DNA from 2 places in the Oenococcus kitaharae DSM 17330 genome. Region 2 is predicted to be linked to the other one. Evidence: predicted binding sites of a transcription regulator. Region 2 holds the regulator's gene; the other holds the start of a gene.
The links. The regulator CtsR, encoded in region 2, represses protease genes until heat stress. The targets are predictions, from matches to a motif close to TTGGTCAAAAAAGGTCAAANA.
Positions count from the first base shown of each region.

Region 1 (12,560 bases), 110 kb from region 2:
TCCAAGCTCAACTATCTTGTCCTTTGCTGCAGGCTCAACATCGACATGCAGTTTGTTCTCAGCTAGCATTGCGTTCATATTAGCCAGCATCAGATCAGCAATTTTATTTAACTGCGGCTTGCCTAATTCTTTAAATTCAACAATGGCATCGAAACGATTCAAGAATTCTGGTTTGAAGTAATTCTTCAATTTCTCCACTAATTGATGTTCGGCGGAGATGCTTTGAGTCTCTGCAGCGAAACCAACAGTATTGTTGCCAACATCGCCCGTTCCGGCATTGGATGTTGCGATGACAATCGTATCTTTGAAGCTGACTACGTGTCCTTGAGAATCAGTCAACCGGCCGTCATCAAGAATTTGCAAAAACATATTCATAACATCTCGATGGGCTTTTTCGATTTCATCAAGCAAAATAAGCGAGTAGGGATGACGACGAACCTGTTCAGTTAATTGCCCAGCTTCTTCGTAACCAACATAACCAGCAGGTGCACCGATTAATTTTGAGATACTCTGAGGTTCCATATATTCTGACATATCGAAACGAATCATGGCATCGGTCGAGCCAAACATTTCTTTAGCTAGTTGCTTGGCCGTCTCAGTCTTGCCGACGCCAGTTGGTCCAACAAATAAGAAAGAACCAATTGGACGGCCGGATTTAGTCAAGCCGATTCGATTGCGCCTAACAGCCCTAGCAACACGTGCGACTGCTTCGTCTTGCCCAATGACATGTGCTTTTAAGTGGGCATCTAAGTCTTTGAGTTGTCCGGCTTCATTCTTTTTAAGATCACCTACCGGAATGTGTGTCTTTTCTTCGATAATTTTTGTGATGTCGCTAACTTGAACACTCGCTGCGTTTGCAACATTTTCGGGATTTGCCTCAGCTGCGATCTTCTGCTTTTGGAGCGTGTCTACTTGATCACGCCAATAACTAGCTTTCTCGTAGTCTTCCTTTTCAATCGCCTGCTGTTTCATTGCTTCGGCATTATTGATTTTCTGCTGAATTTCTTCAGGATTAACAAATTCCAGATGAAGATTTTTCCGCGAACCTGCTTCATCAATTAAATCAATTGCTTTATCCGGCAAAAAACGCTCAGGAATATATCGGTCAGACAAGTCAACCGCGGCCTTGAGAACTTCATCTGAATATTTAACGTGATGAAAATCCTCGTATTTGGAGCGCAGACCCTTTAAGATTTCAAAAGTCTCATCTTTGCTTGGCTCTTCAACCATGACTTCTTGGAAACGACGAGCAATCGCGCCATCTTTTTCGATATTGCGATATTCCTTCAATGTTGTTGCACCGATTAACTGAAATTCGCCACGAGCCAAAGCAGGCTTTAAAATGTTTCCAGCATCCATCCCGCCTTCAGCATTACCAGCACCCATGATTTCGTGAATTTCATCGATGAATAAGATGATTTCATCACGAGACTCGACTTCCTTCATGAGCTGCTGCATCCTAGCTTCGAATTGACCGCGCATGCTGGTACCTTGAACCAAAGAAACCATATCAAGCCGAATAACTTCTTTATTTAGAAGTTTTTCAGGCACTTTCTTTGCCACAATTGCTTCAGCTAAACCTTCAACAACGGAAGTCTTGCCGACACCAGGTTCACCGATTAGGACTGGATTATTTTTTGTGCGGCGATTTAGGATTTCGATTAGACGTTCTACCTCAAGATCGCGGCCAATTACTGGATCCAACTTGCCTTTACGGGCTTGATCCGTGATATTGATACCATATTGTTCAAGTAAACCATGTTTCTTATTATTGTTGTTCCCGCCGGAATGGCTTGGAGCAGCTGCCGGATTTTGATTTCCGGGCTGCTGCATATTCGCCATTTGGCCATTCAATTGACGAAAAATATCATCTACGTTCATGTTTCCAAAAACGAAGGGATTTTCATTGTAATCAGCCATTTTTCCTCCGTCTAATAAAGGTTGATTTTCAAGCATTTTTTGATTTTAAATGTTTGACCTTTATTGACCTTTGCAATAAATTATACACCATCCTTTTTAATAGTCAATAAAGGTCAGAGTGTGTCAAACAGCTGATAGGTCTACTTTTTTTCTGGTTTCAGTTATAATTCAGTCAAGATGAAAAAGTTTTTTATTTTTCTCGGGCTGCTGCTCGTCGTTGCTTCTGGCGTGTATTTATACGCTAATTATTTGACACGATCCCGGTCCGATAGGTTTCAACAATTACAATCTCAGGCAAGCGAGGACGTGACTCATGCGCGATATCCGGAAGCAAAGCGGGCATTATCAGATTCACTGGATTTTGTGGTAAAACAGGCACCAGTAGAAAAACGCATTAGGCAGATCAGCAGTTTTCAACTGGGTTTGAATTTTTTGCGTGTTCAAAATTATAATGATGCAATTACCACTTTTCAAAAGGTCGCGTCATATCGAAATGGTTACCAGGTTCTGGCTGAACGGTCCAATGACAATATTAAGCAGGCTCAAATGGCCATTGACAAGCAAAAAGCTGCGGCCGCAGCAGCTGAGCAGGCTCAAAAAGATGCAGCCGCTGCCGTTTCGTCAGCTGCTGCAAGCAGCGAAGCCGCCGCTAAAGCTGCGGCCGCCAATATCTGGACACGCCAGTATACGGATCCGGCTAGTATCCCAACCGTTGTTGTCGATCAGGCTCGTAAAAATCTTCAAGAAGCGGGTGCTGATATGACTGGTATGTCAGATGAAAATATTCGGAAGCTGATTGTCGCCGCTGCTGGGAAACATGAAAATATTGTGACTTACGTTAAGGAGAATCAAAACAAAAAGAAATGACTATTGATTTTAAGAACAAGTTAGAAGCTTTGCGAAAGGGCGAAATTGACGAGTTTGAGGTTGATCGCGATACCTTCTCAGATTTCTATAAAATCTGGAATGTTTATAACTATCAATCTGGTGTCAAAGGTTTTGCACAAAAAGGCGGAAAAGTTATTTATCGACGCAAAGAAAAGGTAAAATAATGTCAGAGCGTTTTTAAAGCTTTGTTCTGAACTTGGTCTAGAGAGCTTTCGTGTAAGCGCTTGCATATTATAAGATTACTGATAGACTTAGAATAGAGGATATGGAGGAATTATGGTTTCAAAAGAATTTACGATTACCGCTGATTCAGGCTTACACGCACGCCCAGCGACGATGCTTGTTCAAAAGGCTTCTGAGTTTGATTCAAAGTTGACCTTGAAATATGATGGCAAAGAAGTCAATTTGAAGTCCATCATGGGTGTGATGAGTTTGGGCGCCGGCAAGGGTGCTAAAATCGAAATCGTTGCAGAAGGCGGTGATGATCAGGCTGCCCTTGATGGTGTTGAAGGTACACTCAAGAGCGAATCTTTAATTTGAGATCCTATTTGCTAGCAGCGCTTTGGCGTTGTTTTTTTGTACGTTTTTTTTAGTTAACAAATGATTTGGCAGAAATATGATCATCAAGATATAAAACAAGCGTTAAGACTGTTTTCTTAACGCTTGTTTTATGATTCTAATTCATTTTTTCAATAACGAGGCCGCTGCCGGATCCAAAATAACAATGACATTGGGGTGCTTTTGTAAGACTGAAGCTGGAACTGCCTCAGTTACTGGACCTTGGATGAAGTCTCTGACGGCCTGAGCCTTATTTTGGCCATAAGCTGCAATCAAAATTTCTTTAGCTTGTAAAATTGATGCGATACCCATAGAAATGGCTTGCTTTGGTACTTGATCTTCTGATTCGAAAAATCGTGAATTAGCACGAATGGTATTTTCCGTTAAATTTACGATATGTGTTTTAGAAGTAAAAGACGTTCCGGGCTCATTGAAACCAATATGGCCGTTTTGTCCCAATCCTAATAACTGCAGGTCAATTGGGTGGTCATTGATAATTTTATCGTAGCTTTCAGTCTCAGATTTTAGATCTGCAGCTTGACCATTTGGAACAAATGAATGAGCGAAGGGCTTCTTGCCAAAAAGATGTTCGCGCATAAAATAGTGGTAGCTTTCTGGATGATCCGCGGATATACCGACATATTCGTCCAAATTGATTGAAACTGTTTTTGAAAAATCAAGATTTGAAGCGCTGATTGCCTCATAAATGCTGATTGGAGTTGAACCTGTAGCTAACCCAAAACTATTTGCACCTTTCAAAAGAGCTTCTTTGAATATCTGAAGACCAATTTGGCCACCCTCTGTTTGTGACTGAACTAATTTAATTTCCATTATTTGATCACCTCAACAACTAAATTATAACTTTTAGTTTTGTCAAGTTCAATAAGTTAATTGGTATATAAATTGGTATATCATTGATCGTTTCGTCCACATTTAAAGATGAAAAATAAATTAGTTCTGTTCATATTGAGGGTTTTGGTGAACCAGAATCAAGCCCCTAGCTATCCGAGCTATATAATAAAAGCAAAACGAGATTTTTTTAATATTAACAAAATGTTGACATCGATTTAATGAATAAATTGATTGAATAAATAATTTTGCTAACTAGATAAGGGGGTTCCATTGACGATTAAATTAATTGCACTAGATTTAGATAATACGTTATTGAACGGACAGAGCCGAATCAGCTCGAGAAATGAGCATGTTTTAAAACAGCTGCACGAAGGTGGGGTGAAAGTTGTCTTAACAACCGGTCGGCCTATTAAAGGTATCTTGCCATTCATCACACAATTAGGATTAACCGCCGATGAAGATTATTCGATTAATTTTAATGGTGGGCTAGTTGAACGGAATTCTGATCGGAAGGTGATTTTCAGCCGTTATATTACCAAGAATGATATTCGTCCAATTAATCAGTTAGCACAGGAAATGCGTTTTCCATTGGATGGTATCACCATCGATCGCGCGTTTTCTGTGATAGATATCAGAAAGTCGGGTTATCAGTCTTTTATAGGAGATTTGATGCCATTTACCGATGTAACATTTGCCGCTTTGCCTGAGAAAAATTTTTTCAAGTTCGTCAGCCAGACGGATGCCGCACAAGTTCAAGCCATTCAGAACGCGACTCAAAGTAATTTAGATCTGACTATTGTAAAAAGTCGTCCTAATTTGCTTGAATTTCTCCCTAATGGTGTGAATAAGAGCCTTGGTCTAGGAAAATTGTTGGATCATTTTGGTTGGACCTTTGAAAATGTCATGTCTTTTGGAGATGAAGAAAACGATTTGCCAATGATCAAAGCTGCCGGTATGGGAGTCGCAATGGAAAATGCAATTCCTGCGGTTAAAGCCGTTTCTAATGCCACGACCAAAAATAATTTGGAAGATGGTGTGGCAGTGTTTCTGGAACATTATTTTGATTTATGAAGCAGTTTATGGCATGCGAATCAGGTATTCCAATTATTTAACTGCAATTAATGAAAACGGTTACGTTACAAATGTTAAACTAATAGATGATGAGATTCATGGTGATTACTTGACTGGTTTTACCTGCATTTGTCCGATTTACTTGAATAATACCTGGTCGAATGAACCACTTGCGAAAGTAGAACAAATCTCATGTTAATAGTTGGGGGTAACAATGACTGAAACAGAAAAATTAAGCGGCATTGCCGCATCAGATGGTGTTGGGATTGCTAAAAGTTATTTGTTGGTTGATCCGGATTTAGCTTTTCCCTACAATCAGACAATCACCGATGTAGATGCCGAACAAGCGCGTTTGGACCGAGCACTGGACGCTTCTAAAAGTGATCTGGAAAAGATCAAAAACAAGGCGGAGGAGACTTTGGGCAAAGAAGAAGCCGAGGTTTTTGAGGCACATATTACGATGCTTTCCGATCCTGAACTGGTTTCTGCAATTAAAGGGCAGATTAATGATAAAAAAATCAATGCTGAATCTGCTTTGAAAAATGTGACTGATAATTACATCGCGACATTTGAGGCTATGACTGATAATGCTTATATGCAGGAACGAGCAGCTGATGTCCGAGATATTGCAAAAAGGGTGACGAGCCACCTTTTGGGCGTCGAGTTACCAAATCCGGCTTTGATTGATGACGATGTCATTGTTGTCGCACACGATCTAACGCCTTCTGATACCGCTCAGCTTGATCCAAAATTCGTTAAAGGCATCGTAACTGACCTTGGCGGCAGGACAGCTCATGCCTCGATCATGGCACGATCTTTGGAGATTCCAGCTGTCGTTGGTACTGGAAACGCAATTGCTGAAATCGCAAATCATATTAATCTCATTGTTGATGGTGATGCTGGCCAGGTCTTAATCTCTCCCAATGAAGATGAAGAAGTCGCTTACGCAAAAAAAGTCGGTGAATATTTTGCTAGAAAACGTGAGCAGGCACAACTCCGCGACGAGAGAACTGCTTCGGCCGATGGTGTCCATTTTGATATTTCGGCTAATATCGGTTCCCCTAAGGACCTGGATGCAGTTGTTGCGAGTGGTGCTGAAGGTATTGGTTTATTTCGAACAGAATTCTTGTTTATTGATTCAGACCATCTTCCAACAGAGGACGAACAATTTGAGTCTTATAAGGCTGCACTGCAGGCTTTGAAAGGCAAGCCTGTAACTGTTCGGACGATGGACATCGGCGGTGATAAACAATTGAGCTACTGGAAACTGCCGAAGGAAGCTAACCCATTTCTAGGTTATCGTGCTATTCGAATTTCCCTGAAACAAGATAATATTTTTCGGACGCAATTGAGAGCTCTGCTGAGGGCTTCTGTTTATGGGGATTTATGGATCATGTTCCCAATGATTGCAACTCTTCAAGAATTCCGTGCTGCAAAGAAGATATATGAAGAAGAACGGTCAAAGCTGATTGAAGCAGGTACAAAAATTTCGGACCACATCAAATTAGGCATTATGGTCGAGATCCCAGCTTCGGCTGTGTTGGCTGATAAATTTGCTAAAGAAGTTGATTTCTTCTCGATTGGTACGAATGATTTGATTCAGTATACGATGGCTGCTGACCGGGGCAATGATAGTGTATCTTATTTGTATCAACCCTATAATCCGTCTATTTTGCGGCTAGTTCACAATGTGATTGATGCAGCGCATCATGAAGGGAAATTCGTTGCCATGTGCGGTGAGATGGCTGGTGACCCTATCGCGGTACCGATCTTAGCTGGATTAGGCCTCGATGAATTTTCCATGTCCGCTTCATCCGTCCTGCCGACTCGGTCATTGATCAAACATTTGAAGGTTTCCGATTTAAAGACACTTGCAAAGTCAGCTTTAGATCAAGATAGTAATCAGCAGGTCATTGATTTAGTCAAAGCTTCAACAAAATAATTTTCCTTAAAAAGGCCGTTAGGTCTTTTTTTGTCATACCAGTATAATGTAGACATGAATATAGGACTTTTTACCGATACTTATTTTCCTCAGGTGTCCGGTGTTAGTACCAGCACGCAGATTTTAGCCCAGCAGCTGGAAGCTCAAGGCAACAACGTGTACATCTTTACTACCACCGACCCTAAGGTGAAGAGATCTCAATATGGCCGGGGTCCGGAAAAAAATATTTACCGTTTTTCATCCATCCCATATACAGGTTTTAAAGATCGCCGAATTACTTTTCGGGGGTTTTTTGAAGCGATTGAAATTGCCAGAACGCTCCGCTTGGACATTGTCCACACACAAACGGAATTCAGTCTTGGCTTGATGGGTAGAATTACGGCTCGGGAATTAAAGATTCCGCTTGTGCATACTTACCATACAATGTACCAAGATTATACACATTATGTTATGAATGGCCGTCTCATCAAAGCTGGCGGTGTTGAGGTCATTATTCGAGCATTTCTTAAATCTGTTAATGGCGTGATTGCGCCCAGCCAGCGAGTTTATGATACCTTACGCGGATATGGTGTTTCAGCCCCAATGCCGATCATTCCGACTGGCGTCAGTTTCCCTAAAAACCAACTGGATCGTTCGGCTGAATTGCGCAAAGAACTTGGCATTCGGCCCAAACAGCCGGTCATCTTGTCCTTGGGCCGAGTTGCTTTTGAAAAAAATTTAGAGGAACTCATCAATATATTGCCAGATGTTATTGACCGTTTTCATAATGTTATTTTGGTTGTTGCAGGGGATGGACCCGCTCGTGAAGAACTGACAGAACACGCTAGGGCACTTGGGCTTGCTAAACATGTGAAGTTTGTCGGCATGGTTGAACACAAAAATGTCTATTCGTATTATCGAATGGCTGATGTTTTTGCAAGTCCCTCAACTTCCGAATCGCAAGGTTTAACCTTTATCGAAGCGGTTAATGCTAACCGACCTTTTGTTGCGATGCCGAATCTTTATCTACAGCAGATTACAAAATCCAAGATGATCGGCACAATTGTTGAAAATAACGAGGAAATGGCTCAGGCAATTGAATATTATTTAGCAGACGCCAAAAATAAAAATAAGGATCACGACTGTCAAGAAGTATTGCGAGAAGTTGGAGCTGAAAAATTCGGCGAGGATGTTTTACGTTTTTACACACAGATAATCGCTGAATACCGGCCGCCGCACGCTAAGGATACAGATGAGCCGACTGATGATGAGATAGGTTATGCCCGCCAATTATTGGGGCGTTTGCCTTTGCCTAAAGTGGCGAAACGCAGAATTTTGAAGGGCAAAAAAGAAGTCGACAGCAATAAATAGTAGAATTAACAGAATGAAAGTTTTGCAGTATTTTGAAAACCCGGGACTGATTAGCCGGTCTGGTATCGGACACGCTCAGAGATTGCAGCAAGAGGAGCTGTCATATACAGACGTTGTTCTCGACACAAACCCTTTTTCCAAGGATTATGATTTAATTGATGTTAATACTTATGGGCCGAAATCGGCAGCAATGGTTGCAAAAGCGCGTTTGCAGAGCAAGACAATTGTTTATCATGCTCATTCAACCTATGAAGATTTTCGAAATTCCTTTATCGGCTCTAATTTAATTGCTAAACCTTTTAAAAGATATTTAGTCAACGCTTATAAACAGGCTGATCTGATTATTACGCCTACGCCTTACGCCGAATCTCTTTTACGGGGATACGGCCTGACACAACCGATTATTCCTATATCAAACGGCGTCAGAGTCGCTTCCTACCGAAAGAACCAAGCTAAAATTACTAAATTCCGTCAATTTTTAAACTTGGGGCCTGAAGACAAGCGCAAAATTATTATCTCAGTTGGTCTCTATTTTGAGAGAAAAGGGATTGCGGATTTTGTTGAGTTAGCCAGACGGAATCCTGATTATTTATTTGTTTGGTTTGGTTACACGGATTTACGCATTATTCCCAAAAAAATTCGTAATATTATTCGAACTGATCACCCAGCAAACTGTCTTTTCGCTGGATATATCACCGGTGATGTTCTCCAAGGTGCATATTCAGGTGCGGATTTATTCTTATATCCAAGTTTTGAGGAGACTGAGGGTATTGTTGTTCTAGAAGCACTGGCGAGTTCACAAAAAGTATTGGTTAGAGATATTCCTGTATATGCTGATTGGTTGAAAGACGGTGTCAATTGTTACAAGGCGAAGAACCTGGATGATTTTGACGATAAATTGCATCAAATTTTATCCAACCAGGTAAAAGACGTTTCTAAAGCAGGTCACCGTGTCGCATTGGCGCGTGATATCAGTAAGATCGGGCAAGAGTTGAAAAATGCGTACGAACGGGCTTTATCACTACCTAGCAAGGAGAGCAAATGACAACGAGACAACGAATTTTTTGGATTTTATTTACTCTTTTTATCGGTGCAGTTGTTTTTATTTATAGTTTTCACCAAGTTAATTTAAAACAATTTTGTCAGCAAATTTCCAAAACAAATTACGGTTGGCTGCTCTTTGCTTTTGTATTAGTCATTTTCTATTACTTGACTATGGCTTGGATCCTAAAAGTTTTAATTGCTCCTCATAAGGCCAGCCTGTGGGGAATTGTGCGTACACCGTGGATGGAACAATTCGGTAATGGTATTACACCTTTTTCTATTGGTGGCCAGCCAATGCAGATCTTGGGGCTGCGCCAAGCCGGCATCTCGGTTGGGGAAGGAACCTCTGTTTCATTGATGAAGTTTGTGATTTATCAAGGGATGATTGTGGTAGCTTTCTTGATTTGCTTGCTTTTTGGCTATCAGTACGTTGCTAATCATATGTTGTCAATGACAAGCCTGGTTATTTTTGGTGTCGCAATCCATGTATTGGTTCTTTTAGGCCTCATTTTTATTATGTTTTTTCCACCAATAACAGAAAAAATAGCCAATCTCGTATTAGCACCTTTTCACTGGTTCCTTTCCGAAAAACAAACAGCTGGTATTGCAAAGAAACTAGACCAGCGAATTCTGGAATTTCATGTCGTATCTAACAAGCTGGCTAAAAACCCAAAGAAATTGATTGCTGCTTCGTTACTGACTTTGCTGCAGCTTTTTATATATTACGCAATCCCTTATTTCATTTTATTAGCCGTTGGTGCCCATAATGCTGATTTTATTTTCATTGTGGCACTTAATGTTATCCTAACCTTGGCGATATCGATTTTTCCGGTTCCAGGTGGTAGCGGTGGAGCTGAAATTGGCTTCTCATTACTGTTCTCGAGTTTTCTGGCCAACCATACAGTCACGATTTTTGCGATGCTGATTTGGCGAATTCTGACCTACTATTTCGGTATTTTTGCTGGACTGATAGCGTATAATTTAGTACCGAGTCATTACGATGGAAAAAATAATGTCAAAAACTGAATCCGAAATTCTACCAATTATCAGCCGTTTAGAAGCAATGGTTAAGGACGAAAGCAAACGTATCCAGGTTCGAAATTTTGACTTATACGGACTAAACTTGGCGCGAGTAACTTTTGATCACGAGACTCGAATATTTACTTTGAAGGAGTTTCGCGGTAATCAACTTTTTGAATTTGATAATATTGATTTAGCTGCAATTGATATTTATGAGACACTTCGTGATTTGAAATTAACTTTTTAATGATTAGACAGTTACTGATTAAAACTAAATATTTTTTTTCTAAGCGCCAAATTAGGCCATTAGTTGCCTTTTTTTTGATCAATCTTTTTTTTATTGAACTCAAGACTGTGATTGAGTATTTTATTAGTTTCAACTTAGGCATCACAGGTACGATGCAACTATTGATTGCTTTGCTTAACCCGCTCCCGACCGCAATTATTCTGCTCAGCCTGGCTTTATATTTTCGTGGTTATCTTGCCTATTGGATTATGATCGTCATGAATTTCATTCAGACGATTTGGCTGTTTGCCAATATGCTGTATTACCGGGAATTCAGCGATTTTCTTTCGTTGTCAATCATGTCATCTGGGTCATCGGTTGGCGAAAATTTAAGTAAATCCATTGCAGGGATTGTCCATCTTAGTGATTTCTTGGTTTTCTTAGATATTTTGGTATTAATTCTACTGCTTCTTTTTCGCCAGATCACCTCTGACAAAAAAGGTTTACGCAGACGGTTTGCCGTTTTAACTTCGACACTTGGTTTGGTTTTGGTGTTTTTGGTTTTTGGTCTCGCCAGTGCCAATCGATCAGGCCTTCTGACACGTTCTTTTGACAATAATTATATTGTGAAGTATTTGGGCTTGAATGAGTATGCAGCGTTTAATGCTGTTCAGACTCATAACCAGGCAGTTAGCAGGGATAAAGCTAACGCATCAGAACTAAAACCGATTGCCAAATGGATTCAAAAACATCGAGCACCAGTCAATGTTAAATATTTTGGCATTGATAAGGGCCGTAATGTCATTGTTTTCCATCTTGAATCTTTCCAGCAGTTTTTAATTGACTATCGTGTGAATGGCCGGGAAGTAACACCTAATTTGAATAAATTTTTTCATGATCAGCACACACTTTCGTTTGATAATTTTTATAATCAGGTCGGTCAAGGGAAGACTTCCGACGCTGAAACGATGCTTGACAATTCGCTCTTTGGCTTGCCCTCAGGCTCAGCTATGGTGAAGTACGGCACTAGCAATGTCTTTCAAGCAGCACCAGCGATTTTAAATCAAATGGGTTATACAACGGCAGCTTTTCATGGCGATGTACCGACCTTTTGGAATCGAAATAATACATATAAATCTTGGGGATACAATTATTTTTTCAGTAAGCAATTTTACCCGCAATCGACGAAATCTCAGAATAACGTTGGATACGGCATGCTGGATAAAATATTTTTACGCGATTCAGCTAGGTATATTCAACAGCTGCCACAACCTTTCTATGCAAAGATCATTACAGTTACTAATCATTATCCTTATGAGACCAATAAAGAAATTGCCAGCCAATTTCCTGCAACAACTACAGGAGACAGGACTGTAGACCATTATGTACAAACGGCTCATTATCTAGACTCTGCTTTTGGCGAATTTATGAATTGGATGAAGGCAACGGGTTTATACAATAATAGTCTCATTTATGTGTATGGGGACCACTATGGCATCTCAGAAAACCATCAGCCCGCTATTGGACAGCTTCTTCAAAAAGATCGGATTACAAATTACGATCTAGCACAGTTCCAAAAGGTTCCCTTTATGATTCATGCTAACAATTTAGCTGGCGGGATCAATCACACGTATGGCGGTGAAATTGATGTATTGCCTACATTATTTGATCTCCTCGGTGTTCCAAATG
Region 1 covers NZ_CM001398.1:1,050,317-1,062,876, forward strand. The annotation lists gene OKIT_RS05270 (ATP-dependent Clp protease ATP-binding subunit) at 1-1,920, opposite strand, end outside; gene OKIT_RS05275 (hypothetical protein) at 2,098-2,787, shown strand; gene OKIT_RS05280 (protein YkzS) at 2,784-2,972, shown strand; gene OKIT_RS05285 (phosphocarrier protein HPr) at 3,085-3,348, shown strand; gene nagB (glucosamine-6-phosphate deaminase) at 3,490-4,197, opposite strand; gene OKIT_RS05295 (Cof-type HAD-IIB family hydrolase) at 4,489-5,289, shown strand; gene ptsP (phosphoenolpyruvate--protein phosphotransferase) at 5,504-7,231, shown strand; gene OKIT_RS05305 (glycosyltransferase) at 7,286-8,581, shown strand; gene OKIT_RS05310 (LTA glycolipid anchor biosynthesis glycosyltransferase, IagA/BgsA family) at 8,595-9,626, shown strand; gene OKIT_RS05315 (lysylphosphatidylglycerol synthase transmembrane domain-containing protein) at 9,623-10,651, shown strand; gene OKIT_RS05320 (YkuJ family protein) at 10,638-10,892, shown strand; gene OKIT_RS05325 (LTA synthase family protein) at 10,892-12,560, shown strand, end outside.
Region 1: OKIT_RS05270 (ATP-dependent Clp protease ATP-binding subunit) is a predicted target of CtsR. The motif match lies at 1,971-1,991, and genes of this name have one in related genera.

Region 2 (12,560 bases):
CAACATTTATAGCAAAAATTGTTGAAATTACCACACACAAGTTGAATATATTAAACTGTAGGCATGCAGTATACGGAAGACCTTTTCAGGAAAAATTTATTTGACGCAGTAGTAGAATCTAATCTCTCAAACGCGGAAATTGCGAGAAGAATTGATGTAAGTCGTTCGACCATCACTAAGTGGCTAAAAGGAGTTAGCTCACCAACTCAATCCAAAATCATCCATATTGCACGTACTCTTAACAAAGAGCCTAGTTGGTTTTTTATTGACCATTCTGTTAATCAGGCTCAGATTGCCAATTTAAATCAAGCACAATTACTCATTGCAAATACGATTGATCCTGCCATTAGTGAAGAAGATCTGAAACAAATTCTCACATACATCCGCTTCGTGCAAGATAAACAAGGACAAGCAGATTCATGAGACTCGGTAAAATCTAACTATTAATTTGTTTAATTGTGAGTTGTTGCCAATATTATATGGAAAGTAAAAAGACAAGAAAATTTTTCCTGTCTTTTTACTAATATTGGGATATGACCATATCCATGAAGCCATTTACTGACCTTTCTTTTTAATAAATTTGATTACTTTTTTGATTACTTTTCTTCGTAACCAAAGAACTTATCCATAACCCTTATATAAACAAAAAGCGCTCAACCATGCGGTTAAAGCGCCTTGTCAACATATCACTATGGATGGAGAGAGATTCGAACTCTCGCGCCGCATACACGACCTATCGGTTTTCTAGACCGACCCCTTCAGCCACTTGGGTATCCATCCGAACTTAAATATTCTACACTTTTAGTCTATCAAAAGTCAGCTAATCGTCCAAATTTTCAAAAAAGCTTGATAAAAGGAATCAGGCACGCCTCATCCTGAGCCTAAATGAAGTCATAAATAGTTTAGAATTAGTGCGTGGTAGAAAATCAGCAAATACATATTTCAATTCCAAAGAAAGCTTTGGATAAATTGTCCCTGAATTACGGTGATGAATTGCTGGCTCAAATTGATCGTGACCGAATCATTATTCAACCAAAACCTGAAAAAGCCAATAGCCAGACACAATCACTGCGATGGTTTATGCTGCCTGCTCTGTTGGCTGGCGTTGTTGCACTAATCAACTTTTTCATTCAAAAAACACGTTACGTTAAACTATCAGGTGGAAATTCGATCAGTCAAATAACCATCTATCTAGCTGTCGTTTTTGGTTTTGTTGTCTTTTTAGCTGCACTGCTTCTGTTAGGCGGCAAACAATTAGTCATGGCCAGCCTTTGGAGCAAAATTCGATCCGTTCTGACATTATCAATCGCATTTACGATTTTGAACTTCTCAATCACTTCATTCTGCTTTTATTTCATCGATTTAGCCTTCCATGGCGTCATGCTTGATCGTTATACCAGTTCAGCCTTAATAGCCGGTTTTGTGGGCATTTCCTGTTATTTAATGATGAATGCTGCATTATCGATTAATTTCTCTACAATCACGACTACGCTGATTTTGACCCTAGTGGGCGGCATCTTTTTATCCATGATTACAAATAAACAGCAAAATTGGTGGCAAATTAATTTCTCCTACCTCGGTTCTAATCTATCAAACAACTGGTGGCAGTTTAATTTCACCCTCATTTTTTCAGCCTCGATTATGCTGACTTTGATTGATTATATTTTTTCACTGCTGTCTTTAATTCCTAAATTCATCACAATTCAAACACGGATTCTACGGATTTTGCTGACAGGCTCGTCAATCGCCTTCGGGTTAGTCGGTGTTTTTCAAAATAATCGCGCCATCGATTGGCTGCATCAGCTGCATTGGTGGACATCCAATCTGCTTGTTGTATTTATTCTACTGATAATTATTGGTATTCGCTGGTTGCTGCCAGGTATTACAAAAGAATTTCTGCTAACAGCCTATGGTTTTGCCGGCTTGCTAGCCTTATCGGAAATCTTGTTTCAGTGGGTTCATTACCTGTCGCTAACGGCTTTTGAAATCATTTCATTTGGGCTAGCTTTTGGCTGGTTAATTTTACTAATGCAGAATTTAAATAACCTCTACCTGGAAAACGCCGAAATCTTCACGATTGAAATAAAATAAAAAGCTCTGGCAAGAAATCACCAGAGCTTTTTTAATCATTCTTTTTAGATTTACATATGAGTAAAATCAAAGACTTTACGTCCGGTAATTTTACCTTCTTTCATCTCTTCAATCACATCATTAATATCTTTCAAATCAACTTTTTCAACGATTGGTGTGACTTTGCCTTCAGCGCCAAACTGGAAGGCTTCTTTCAAATCTGCACGTGTGCCAACCAAAGAACCGCGAACTTCAATACCATCTAAGACTGTCTTAGCAATATTCAAAGCCATATCGCCTTGAGGTAATGCAACGGCAACTAGTTTGCCCAATGGGCGAAGAACGTTAACAGCTTGAGAGAAGGCTGCATCATTGACAGCCGTTACTTGGGCATTATGAACACCACCAGTTAATTTGTTAACTTTAGCAACGACATCTTCAGTTTTGCGATTAACAATAATATCGGCACCGTTTTCTTTAGCGGCTTCCAATTTATCAGGGTTGCCATCAATAGCAACAACATGTGCACCGAAAACATTGTGTGCATACTGAACAGCCAAGTTACCAAGTCCGCCAGCACCATGGACTGATACCCACTGGCCAGGCTTCGTCTCACCGACTTTCAATGCTTTATACATCGTGACACCGGCACACGTGATGGAAGAAGCAGCCGCTGGATCCAAATCGGATGGCACCTTCACGGCATATTTTGCGTTCACAACAACTTGTTGAGCCATCGCACCATCAACAGTATAGCCAGAATTTCTTACCTTACGGCAGAACGTCTCATTGCCTGAAACACAATAATCACACACACCACAAGCATCATAGAACCAAGCAATTGAAACACGGTCACCGACTTTCAAATACTGATCCGCACCTTCACCAAGTTTAGAAACAATACCGACACCTTCATGACCGATAACACGGCGCCAACTGCCGTTGCGCGTTCCCATGGTATTAGGATCACCAAAATCTCCACTTGCACAATGCAAATCCGTGTGGCATAAACCACAGTATTCAACATCGACCAAAGCATCACCAAAAGCCAGTTTACGAGGCTCCCAGTCATCTACTAAATCAACAAATCCATCATTTTTTTCTCGAACAAGAGCTGCTTTCATTTTTGTCTCCGACCTCTTTTTTAGGTAGTTTATTTCGATTTTTGTATTAGTTTGTACAAAAATTTACAAACTCAATATAGCATACATTTGTGAAAATAAAAACATTGTGAAAACTGCAAATAAAAAGGCCGCCTCATTTTAAGGTCTGACCTTCCAGTGCTTGTTTAACCAATGACCAACGAGCCATGAAAATCGGCTTCGCTTGTGTGGCCCGATTAGCCGGCGATGTTGAAGGCAAATAAATTGCTTCTTGACCGATTGCTGGCGCTACTAATCGATTGAAGAGTTCTGTTGACTTCTTGCCTTCGGTAAAAATCGTTTGAATTTGTGAGCTTGCTAATAAATTTGAAAAATCATTTGCAACGGGATTTTTAATTGTTGCATCCTGGGAACCGATAATATCGGCTTCTGCGAGCGTCTGCCAAATAGCAATATGATTCCTTAAAGCAAAATTGCGACGCGATTCTATAGTCTTATCAGCTTCTTTTTGATCGAGGACTTTAGCTAAAGTCTGCCAAAAAATGTTTTGCGGACTGCCATAATAAAAACCGAAAGATAAAGATTTGGGTGATGGCAGCGACCCAAGTAGGAGAACTTTAGAGTGTTCGTCATAAAGTGGCGGCCATGGATGAACAACGTGCTGATAATCAGGCTTGTGTTGTTTCATTTGTGCTGCTTGAACCCGTTTCAAAAGCAACTCCCTGACGTGTTAGGTAATTTGCGAGAACTTTGGCATTATTTTCATGGTTTTCTCTAGATGCATACAGCAAAATACTGTCTGGATGATCCTTCAAAGTCTGTAGAAATTCGGCTGTGGCTGGATTGCTGGATAATTCTGTCAAATAGATTGCACGAAAAGCCATTTCATCCAAATCTCCATCATGATATTTCTGCCGCAAATCTTCAGAAGGCGCAATATCTTTCGCCCAAAGATCAATTGCGGCCTTCTCTTTGCTGACGCCGCGAGGCCAAAGCCCATCAATTAAAACCCGATACCCTTTTGATTCAGATCCGTAAATTCTCTCAAATTTGATCATATACTCCTTATTCTAGCTTGCAAATTTTTTTTGGCTAATCATTTATCAGACCAATTAAGGTTGCCAAAAACATTAAAAAGAAAGTCCAATCAAGATTAACATGTATTGCTCGTAACGCATGAAATAAAGAAAGATTTACTTAAAATTAAAAACACTGCTTGAAAAAGGCTGTTCCAACTAATCGCTCGTTTTCAAGTTCTCTTTGAGATGTTGCCGGCTTTTATGTCTAATAAATTCGACTAATAAAATTTCCTTCAACCGTTTGGCTCATCCCATTGTCACATTATGACGGGCCTGGCCTGTATCGGGAATCCGATCCAAAATAGCCATGTCGGCGTCCGAAAGTTGGAAATCAAGTGTAGCATTGGATTTGGCATGCTCAGCCTTCGTTGCACGCGGCAAAGGCAGAATATCTTTTTGAAGCACATATTTAAGGGCAATTTGCGGGACAGAAACCTGATATTTATCAGCAATTTTCTGAATCTCGTCTTGTGTTGCCAGACCTCCAGTCGCCAGCGGTGAATAGGCCTCGACTTGGATACCGAGTGATTTCGTAAAGGCCGTAATTTTTGGTTGTGTCCAGCCAATATAGTACTCAATCTGATTGACAGCTGGTTTAACGGTCCAAATAGCTTGCAGATTTTTCAAATCGTGGATATCAAAATTAGATACACCGATTGCCTTGGCACGACCGGAATGATAAATCTCCTCCATCGTCCGCCAAGCTTCCTGATTAGCACCATCATAGCGATAATCTAGATTGATATCAGACCATGGCCATGGTGCATGAATCAAGTAAAGATCAACATAATCGGTCTGCAAACGGTCCAAAGATTCTTGAAAATTTTTCAAAATATCATCATGATTTTTGATTTCAGCCGGTAGTTTAGTTGTCAGAAAAATATCCTTCCTGTCAACGCCGGAATCTTTAATGGCGCGTCCGACTGAAGGCTCATTAAAATAATGAAAAGCCGTATCAATGTGCCGGTAACCGATTTTCAAAGCTTCCGTAACAGCATTGTAGGCTTCATCCCCATCAGCCAATCGCCAGGTGCCAAAGGCGATTTTCGGAATTTTGTTTTGATTATTCAATTGAAAAGTTTCGTCTAAAATACTCATACCTTAATTATACGTTGTGCCTCGATTTTTAAAATCTTATTTGAAACTGCCTGAATCAAAGTCAAATCATGAGAAATGATCAGTAAACCGCCCGTATAATCCGTCAAGAAATCTTGTAAAGCCTCAATCGCCGATAAGTCGAGAAAATTTGTCGGTTCGTCTAAAATCAGCAGATTAGCATCCGATAATAGGACTTTAATCAAAGCTAATTTGATTTTCTCACCGCCTGATAAACTGCCGCTTTTTTGAAAAACTTTATCTCGGCGTATACCAAAAGCGCCTAAAAAGTCTCGCGCTGTCTGTCCATTTTCCAAAGAACCATCAAGCACATTTTCTAAGAGATTGCGATCATTACGTATTTGGCTGAGGTCTTGATGAAAGTAGCCGATTTTCAGATTATCGGCTCTCGTGACCCGCGGCGGCTGAGCTTGTAAAATTCTTTCGACAGAAGTCGTCTTGCCAGAACCATTCTCGCCAATTAAAGCTACTTTATCACCAGCGGCGATTGAAAAAGTTAGATCGGAAACCAGCGTCTGCCCATCTCGAACAATGTCTAGATTCAAAACTTTTATAAGGTTTTTGCCAGCAGCCATGTGAAGCGGGTGCTGCAGCTTCAGCTTCTTTTGGACAAAAGGTTTTGAAACGTCATTCAAATTATCCATATGGCGGTGCAGATTTTTCGCCACTTGAAACATCTGTTTGGCGACTTTAGCATGAAAAGGATCCCGTACACTATGATTGCTAATCCTTTGTGCTTCGCCACGAACCCTGTTTTCCGCCTTCTGGAGCTTCTTTTTCTTGTTACGGCTTTCCTTGAATGCCGCGGCTTGACTTTCAGCTTGTGCTGCCCGTGTGTCCAAAAAATTTTGTAAAGTTGACGGAAACACCGTTAGCTGATGATCCTGAAAAGCCCAGATTTCTTGAGCAAACTGGTCAAGAAAATATCGGTCATGAGAAACAGCCAGTACGCTGCCGGAAAACTTTTTTAATCTGCCCAACAGCCAATTGACATTTTCCTGATCCAAATGTGTCGTGGGTTCATCTAAGATCAATAAATCCGGACGCTTCAAGAGAGCTTCTTCAATCAAACGTCTGACACGCTGACCGCCTGATAATTGATCAAAATCATTTATTTGAGCAACAAAGGCCAAAGAACCGCTAACGTACAACTGCCCGCTAAAATCCTTATCTCGGCCAGCAATTATATTTAAGAGCGTCGTCTTACCTTGGCCGTTATCACCAATCACACCGATACGTGCCCGATTTTTGATAAACGCTTTGTCAACCGTAAATAGCTGTTGGCCATCAACTCTTTTTTCTAATTTTGTAATATTTAGAGACATAAAAACCACCTTTTAGAAATCGGTGGTTTCAAACAATATTAAAAATACACCAATCTCGAATTTTATCTATTTAAAATCAATGTATTCTTCACTGGACTTACCTCTTTAAAATTATTATAACAAAGTCTTCAGATAGGCTAGAATTTTTTTGTGTGATGCGAAATGGATCTCAGGCAAATGATCAAAATCAAAAAAAGCGATGGCTTTTGTTTCATGTTTATCAAATGCAGCTGGCTGATTTTTAACAGCTGTTACGAGATAAAAAGGTGTCAATACTTGTGTCTGATCACCGTTTGGATAAGTGAAAAATTCCTGATCAAAATTAGTTAGGAAACGATAGGACAAAATTTCCAAGCCGGCATCTTCTTTAAATTCCCGTTTGAGCGTCTCTTCAACACGTTCGCCATATTCCATATAGCCGCCTGGCAAACCCCAACCGCCGGTGTCGGCACGTTCTTGCAGCAGAACTTTGCCATCTTTAATATATGCCCCACCAACACCAACCATAACGAGCGGCATATGCCCGACTTTTGCACGAATATCTTTGACATAATCAGCCATAGTTTCCATTATATTCAAAAAGCCTGCCAACTAGTGGCAGGCTTTTATCACTCATTTACTTTTTTCGGTTTGTTTATGGATTAAGAGGTCGATTTTCCCTCTTTTGGCACCTACAGTAACCGAGTCACCAGCTTTGATCCTGCCGGATAATAATGCGTCAGACACTACATCTTCGACATTATTTTGGAAAGCCCGACGAATTGGGCGGGCACCATATTCGGGATCAAATCCAGCTTGCGCGACTAAGTCAATGGCCGTTTTACTCATTTTAATCGCGATGCCTTGTTCGGCAACCCGCTCCAAAATTCCATGACTCATTAGTTCAACAATTTTATGCAGTTCAGTCTTGTTCAGAGAATGGAAAATAATTGTCTCATCAATTCGATTGATAAATTCTGGACGGAACCTTTCTTTTAAGGCTGCACGAATTTCACTGGACATCGCCTGATAATTGTCCTGCGGTTCCATAGCACCAAAACCAACATGCTTGTTATCACGCACACGCGTTGCACCTAAGTTCGATGTCATAATAATGATCGTGTTTCTAAAATCAACCTTGCGTCCTTTAGAATCCGTCATATAGCCATCATCAAATACTTGAAGCAATAAATTAAAGATATCAGGATGCGCCTTTTCAGCCTCATCTAGCAAAACAACTGAGTAAGGATGGTTGCGAACGCGCTCAGTTAATTGTCCGCCTTCGTCATAGCCGACATAGCCGGGTGCTGAACCGATTAAACGCGAAGCAGAGTATGACTCTTGGTATTCAGACATATCAACACGAATCATATTATCTTCCGAATCAAACATTGCCTCAGCTAGTGCTTTAGCCAATTCAGTCTTTCCAACACCAGTCGGCCCAAGGAACATAAAGGTACCAATTGGTCGACTAGGATCTTTGATACCAGACCGTGCGCGACGAATAGCCCGTGCCACAGCAGAAATAGCTTCATTTTGGCCGACAACCCGACGATGCAGAATCGCCTCCAAATGCAGCAAACGATCAGATTCCGACTTCTGCAACTGTGTTACCGGTACGCCAGTTTGCTGGCCGACAACTTCGGCAATATCTTTTTCAGTAACGGTCAAGCCATAGCCATGCCCTTTGCTGCCGTTGATCAAAGTATCTGTCTCAATTAAGGCTAACTGTTTTCTAATCTTGATTTCATCCTGGCGGATTTTAGTAGCTTTATCGAAATCTCCAGAGGAAACGGCATCATCCAATTGGTCACGCAACTGTGCCAGATGTTTTTCCAATTCGGCTTTTTTGTCTTCAGGCTGAACTGTGTCGATTCTGACTTTTGCTGCCGCCTCATCCATCAAATCAATCGCTTTATCCGGCAAGAATCGATCCGTGATATAACGTGAACTTAATTTGACCGCTGCTTCAATCGACTGATCAGAAATATTCACATGGTGGTGCTCTTCATATCGAGGGCGCAGACCCTTTAAAATCTGCACTGAGTCATCTTCATTCGGTTCATCAATCGTTACACTGGCAAAACGCCGTTCCAAAGCCTGATCAGATTCAATATACTTCTGATATTCATCAAAGGTCGTCGCACCGATTGTCTGCAGTTCACCTCGAGCTAAAGCTGGCTTCAGCAAATTTGAAGCATCCAATGCGCCTTCGGCACCACCGGCACCAATTAACGTGTGCAATTCATCAATAAACAGGATGACCTGCCCATCGTTGTGAATTTCGTTAATAATTTTCTTTAAACGATCTTCAAATTCACCACGATATTTCGTACCGGCAATCAAAGCGCCCATATCCAATGCCATTAAACGCTTATGAGCTAAATCAAAAGGTACTTGGCCACTGACGATTTTCTCGGCTAATCCTTCGGCAATCGCTGTCTTTCCGACACCAGGTTCACCAATCAAGACAGGATTATTTTTCGTTCGGCGACTCAAGATCTGAATCACCCGATGGACTTCTTGGTCTCGTCCGACGACTGGATCAATTTGACCCGCCTGAGCCATCGCGGTTAAATCCCGAGACATTGAATCAAGTGTCGGTGTTCCAGCTTGATTAGACTGATTTTGTACCTGAGCTGCCCGCTGCTGCGTTGGATCAACACCAATTCGCTTGAAAACAGCTTTCGTCAAATCCTGCAGACGAACATCAAGGCTGACTAAAATCCTCGAACTAAGAATAGACTCATCATTTAGCAGAGCCAACAACAGATGCTCTGTGGCGATTTTTTTTGCACCCAAGCTTTGTGCCTGTAAGGCAGCGTTCTTCAGGATTTCCTGTGCCTTCGGCGAATAAGCCAAAAAGCCGGCTGTCACATTCTCATGTGAACCGTAACCTGTAAATTGTTCGATTTCATTTCTAATGTCATCATCGGTAACGTTATAGTCTTGAAGAACTTTGCTGGCCAAGCCATCTTTTTCGAGTGCCAAAGCCAATAACAAATGTTCGGAACCGACAATTTCATGTTTAAAATACTTCGCCTGTTCTTGGGCCAGAAGTAAAACATTTTTTGCTGAAGTTGTGTATTGATTATCCATGTGTGTTTGTACTCTCAAATCTCAGTCGATTGACCATGCCAACAAGGACACGAGCCCTAACTGTGTTTTCAGATACTTTATCAGAAATCCGCAAAGAATTCTTGTCAATGGCTGCCGCCATCAGATTTGCCTCACGTTCGCTGACCACTTTATCATTCAATAGTGCCGTAATAATTTGTCCAGCATTATTCTCACCAATCGAATCACCGATATAATCGATCAGTTCATCGAAAATTTTGGTATCGTCAACCAAGTCAACATGTTCAATACGAATATATCCGCCGCCGCCTCGCTTGGATTCGACAACATAACCGTTTTGCAGTGTAAATCGTGTATTAATCACGTAATTAATCTGGCTTGGCACAACAGCAAAACGACTGGCGATTTCGCTGCGTTTAATTTCAGCAAAATCATCCTGACTGAGGATTTCCTTTAAGTATTGTTCAATTAAATCTGATATATTCGCTTCTGCCATTATTTGACCATTCCTGACTATTATTATAAACGGAAACGGCCGGAAAGACCAACCCTAAAAAGTTGGCTCTTGTTTAGCGGCCTTCCAGATGTATATCGACTTCCTGACCATCTTTTAATTTAGTCAATTTTCGTCGTGCCGAAAACCAAGCTGGCGTCAAAGCTAGCAAAGATCCTGCCCAAGCTAAAGGTGATCCAAGAACTGCACCGGTATAACCAAACAAGCCAACAAGAACGAGGCCGGCGAAAGCTCTCATAGATAATTCAAAGATACCGGCTACCGTGGGTACCGATGCATTACCCAGGCCTTGTAAGGTATACCGTATCAGGAATAGAGTGGCCAGCAAGATATAGGGCCCTCCGTTAACCAGAAAATAGGTACGTGAAAGTGCCAATACATTGTTCTGCTGACTTCCAGCGCCCAAAATAAACTGAATCAGATAATGGCCGAAATTAATTTCCAAAATCGACATTAAGACCGCCCAGCTGCCGCTAACAAACAGGGCCTGTTTAACTCCCTCCAAAATTCGTGAGTATTTTTTTGCGCCAAGATTCTGAGCTGTAAAAGTGGCCATTGTGATCCCCACACTCATCATTGGTAAAGTTGCCAGTTGGTCAATTCGTGAAGCCGCGCCTGAAGACGCAACAGAATCAGTGCCTAAGGTATTCAAAGCTGTTTGCAGGATAACAGCACCAATCGCGATAATTGAATTCTGAAAAGCCATCGGCAACCCGGAGTGAAGATGCTCTTTGATATCTGACCAGCTTGTATGCCAATCCTGACGATGAACTTGCAAAACGGGCAGAACCCGATAGATATAGACAAAACTGATGGCGCCGGAAATAAGTTGTGCAATCACAGTAGCAAAAGCCGCACCGGCAACTCCCCAGGAAAAAACAACAACAAAGAGTAATTCGAGAACAATATTGAAAAAGACGGCCACAATGAGAAAAATCAGCGGCGCACGCGAATTGCCAACCGCACGCATAGCGTTGGCCGCGAGATTATAACTCATGGTTGTGAACATAAATCCTAACAAGATAGTAAGGAAAATATTTGCCTGTTCCATGACAGCTTGTGGTGTTTGCATTAATTGAAGAATTTCCTTATTAAATACAACAGCAATAAAGGTCATAATAGCAGTCAGTGCGGCTGTACAGATAATTGTCGTTACCATAGACTGGCGAACGCCTCTTAAATCTCCTGCACCGAAACGTTTAGCTGTGATAATTGCAGTACCCGCAGTAAAACCTTGTGCAAAACCTACCAACAGCCAATTGAGAGTTGTAGCTAAGGAGACTGCAGCCAAGGCATTAACACCCAGCGTGCGCCCGACAATAACCGTATCTGTCAGCGTATATAACTGCTGGAAGAGATTCCCTAAAAGCAGCGGAATCGTAAAGAAAATTATTAATTTAAGAGGTTTTCCTTCAGTCAGGCTATGCATAAAGTTGTCCTTTGTTATGTGTAAATTTTGTAATTAATCCAAAGATCCCGGTTTGAAGGTAGTGCTGATTGCTTCTGACTGAATGCTAAGAAAAAATTTAGGGTTAAAAATGAATGTGATGCATATGATTTTTTTTGAAACATAAGCCGCTGCGCATTACTGTAGATTTCTAAGCGTTGTGTTTTGGTTTGGTTTCGAAACACCAATGCTGCTTGTTTCCGCTCATCCCGAGCAGCCAATGTAAACAATAATGCTGGTACTTGATCACGATCCGGTTGACCAAAAAAACTCTGCCAATCCAAAAAACGCGTTCGGTCAAGCCAAGGCCACATTTTGCTTTTGGCAGATTGCGCAAGAATCTGATTAACAGACGACCCAGACAGTTTTATTGCTTGATAGCCTTCTGCCTGCAGCCGAAATTGAGATAAATGATCACGTACTACATCCAAGTTCTGATCAGCGGATTGGCCATTGTTAAATTTAGCCGATAGAGAATCATCCTCAAATAAACTATACGAAATTTGTTTCACGGGTTCGCTGATTTTTTGCTGCAGTTGTGGAAGAAACGCGAATGTCAATGAGTTCTCGTGAACAGTCACCTCTGCATTCCGTTGATGGGCTTTCAGGTGTGCATCAAATACAACCTGATCAAAAAAGACAAGTCGGTTGGTGGAAGGAGAGAAAGTATACTCGTCCAAAGACGCCGTAAGACCATTGACCGAAATTCGAGTACCATTTGCATTTTCTAGTGAATACTCATTGAGTGCCTGATCAGAATTGTCATAAGTTTTAGTTATTGCGGCTTTCATAACTTTTTGTTGACTATTTGCGTTCTCTTGCCAAGAATTTCTCCGGCCTATGGAGCCT
Region 2 covers NZ_CM001398.1:941,332-953,891, reverse strand. The annotation lists gene OKIT_RS04710 (DUF739 family protein) at 1-34, opposite strand, end outside; gene OKIT_RS04705 (helix-turn-helix domain-containing protein) at 64-423, shown strand; tRNA gene OKIT_RS04700 (tRNA-Ser) at 693-780, opposite strand; gene OKIT_RS04695 (AbrB/MazE/SpoVT family DNA-binding domain-containing protein) at 916-2,091, shown strand; gene adhP (alcohol dehydrogenase AdhP) at 2,142-3,194, opposite strand; gene OKIT_RS04685 (DNA-deoxyinosine glycosylase) at 3,328-3,861, opposite strand; gene OKIT_RS04680 (DUF488 domain-containing protein) at 3,842-4,231, opposite strand; gene OKIT_RS04675 (aldo/keto reductase) at 4,499-5,350, opposite strand; gene OKIT_RS04670 (ABC-F family ATP-binding cassette domain-containing protein) at 5,347-6,693, opposite strand; gene OKIT_RS04665 (NUDIX hydrolase) at 6,808-7,254, opposite strand; gene OKIT_RS04660 (ATP-dependent Clp protease ATP-binding subunit) at 7,306-9,771, opposite strand; gene OKIT_RS04655 (CtsR family transcriptional regulator) at 9,764-10,246, opposite strand; gene OKIT_RS04650 (MATE family efflux transporter) at 10,320-11,693, opposite strand; gene OKIT_RS04645 (hypothetical protein) at 11,708-12,502, opposite strand.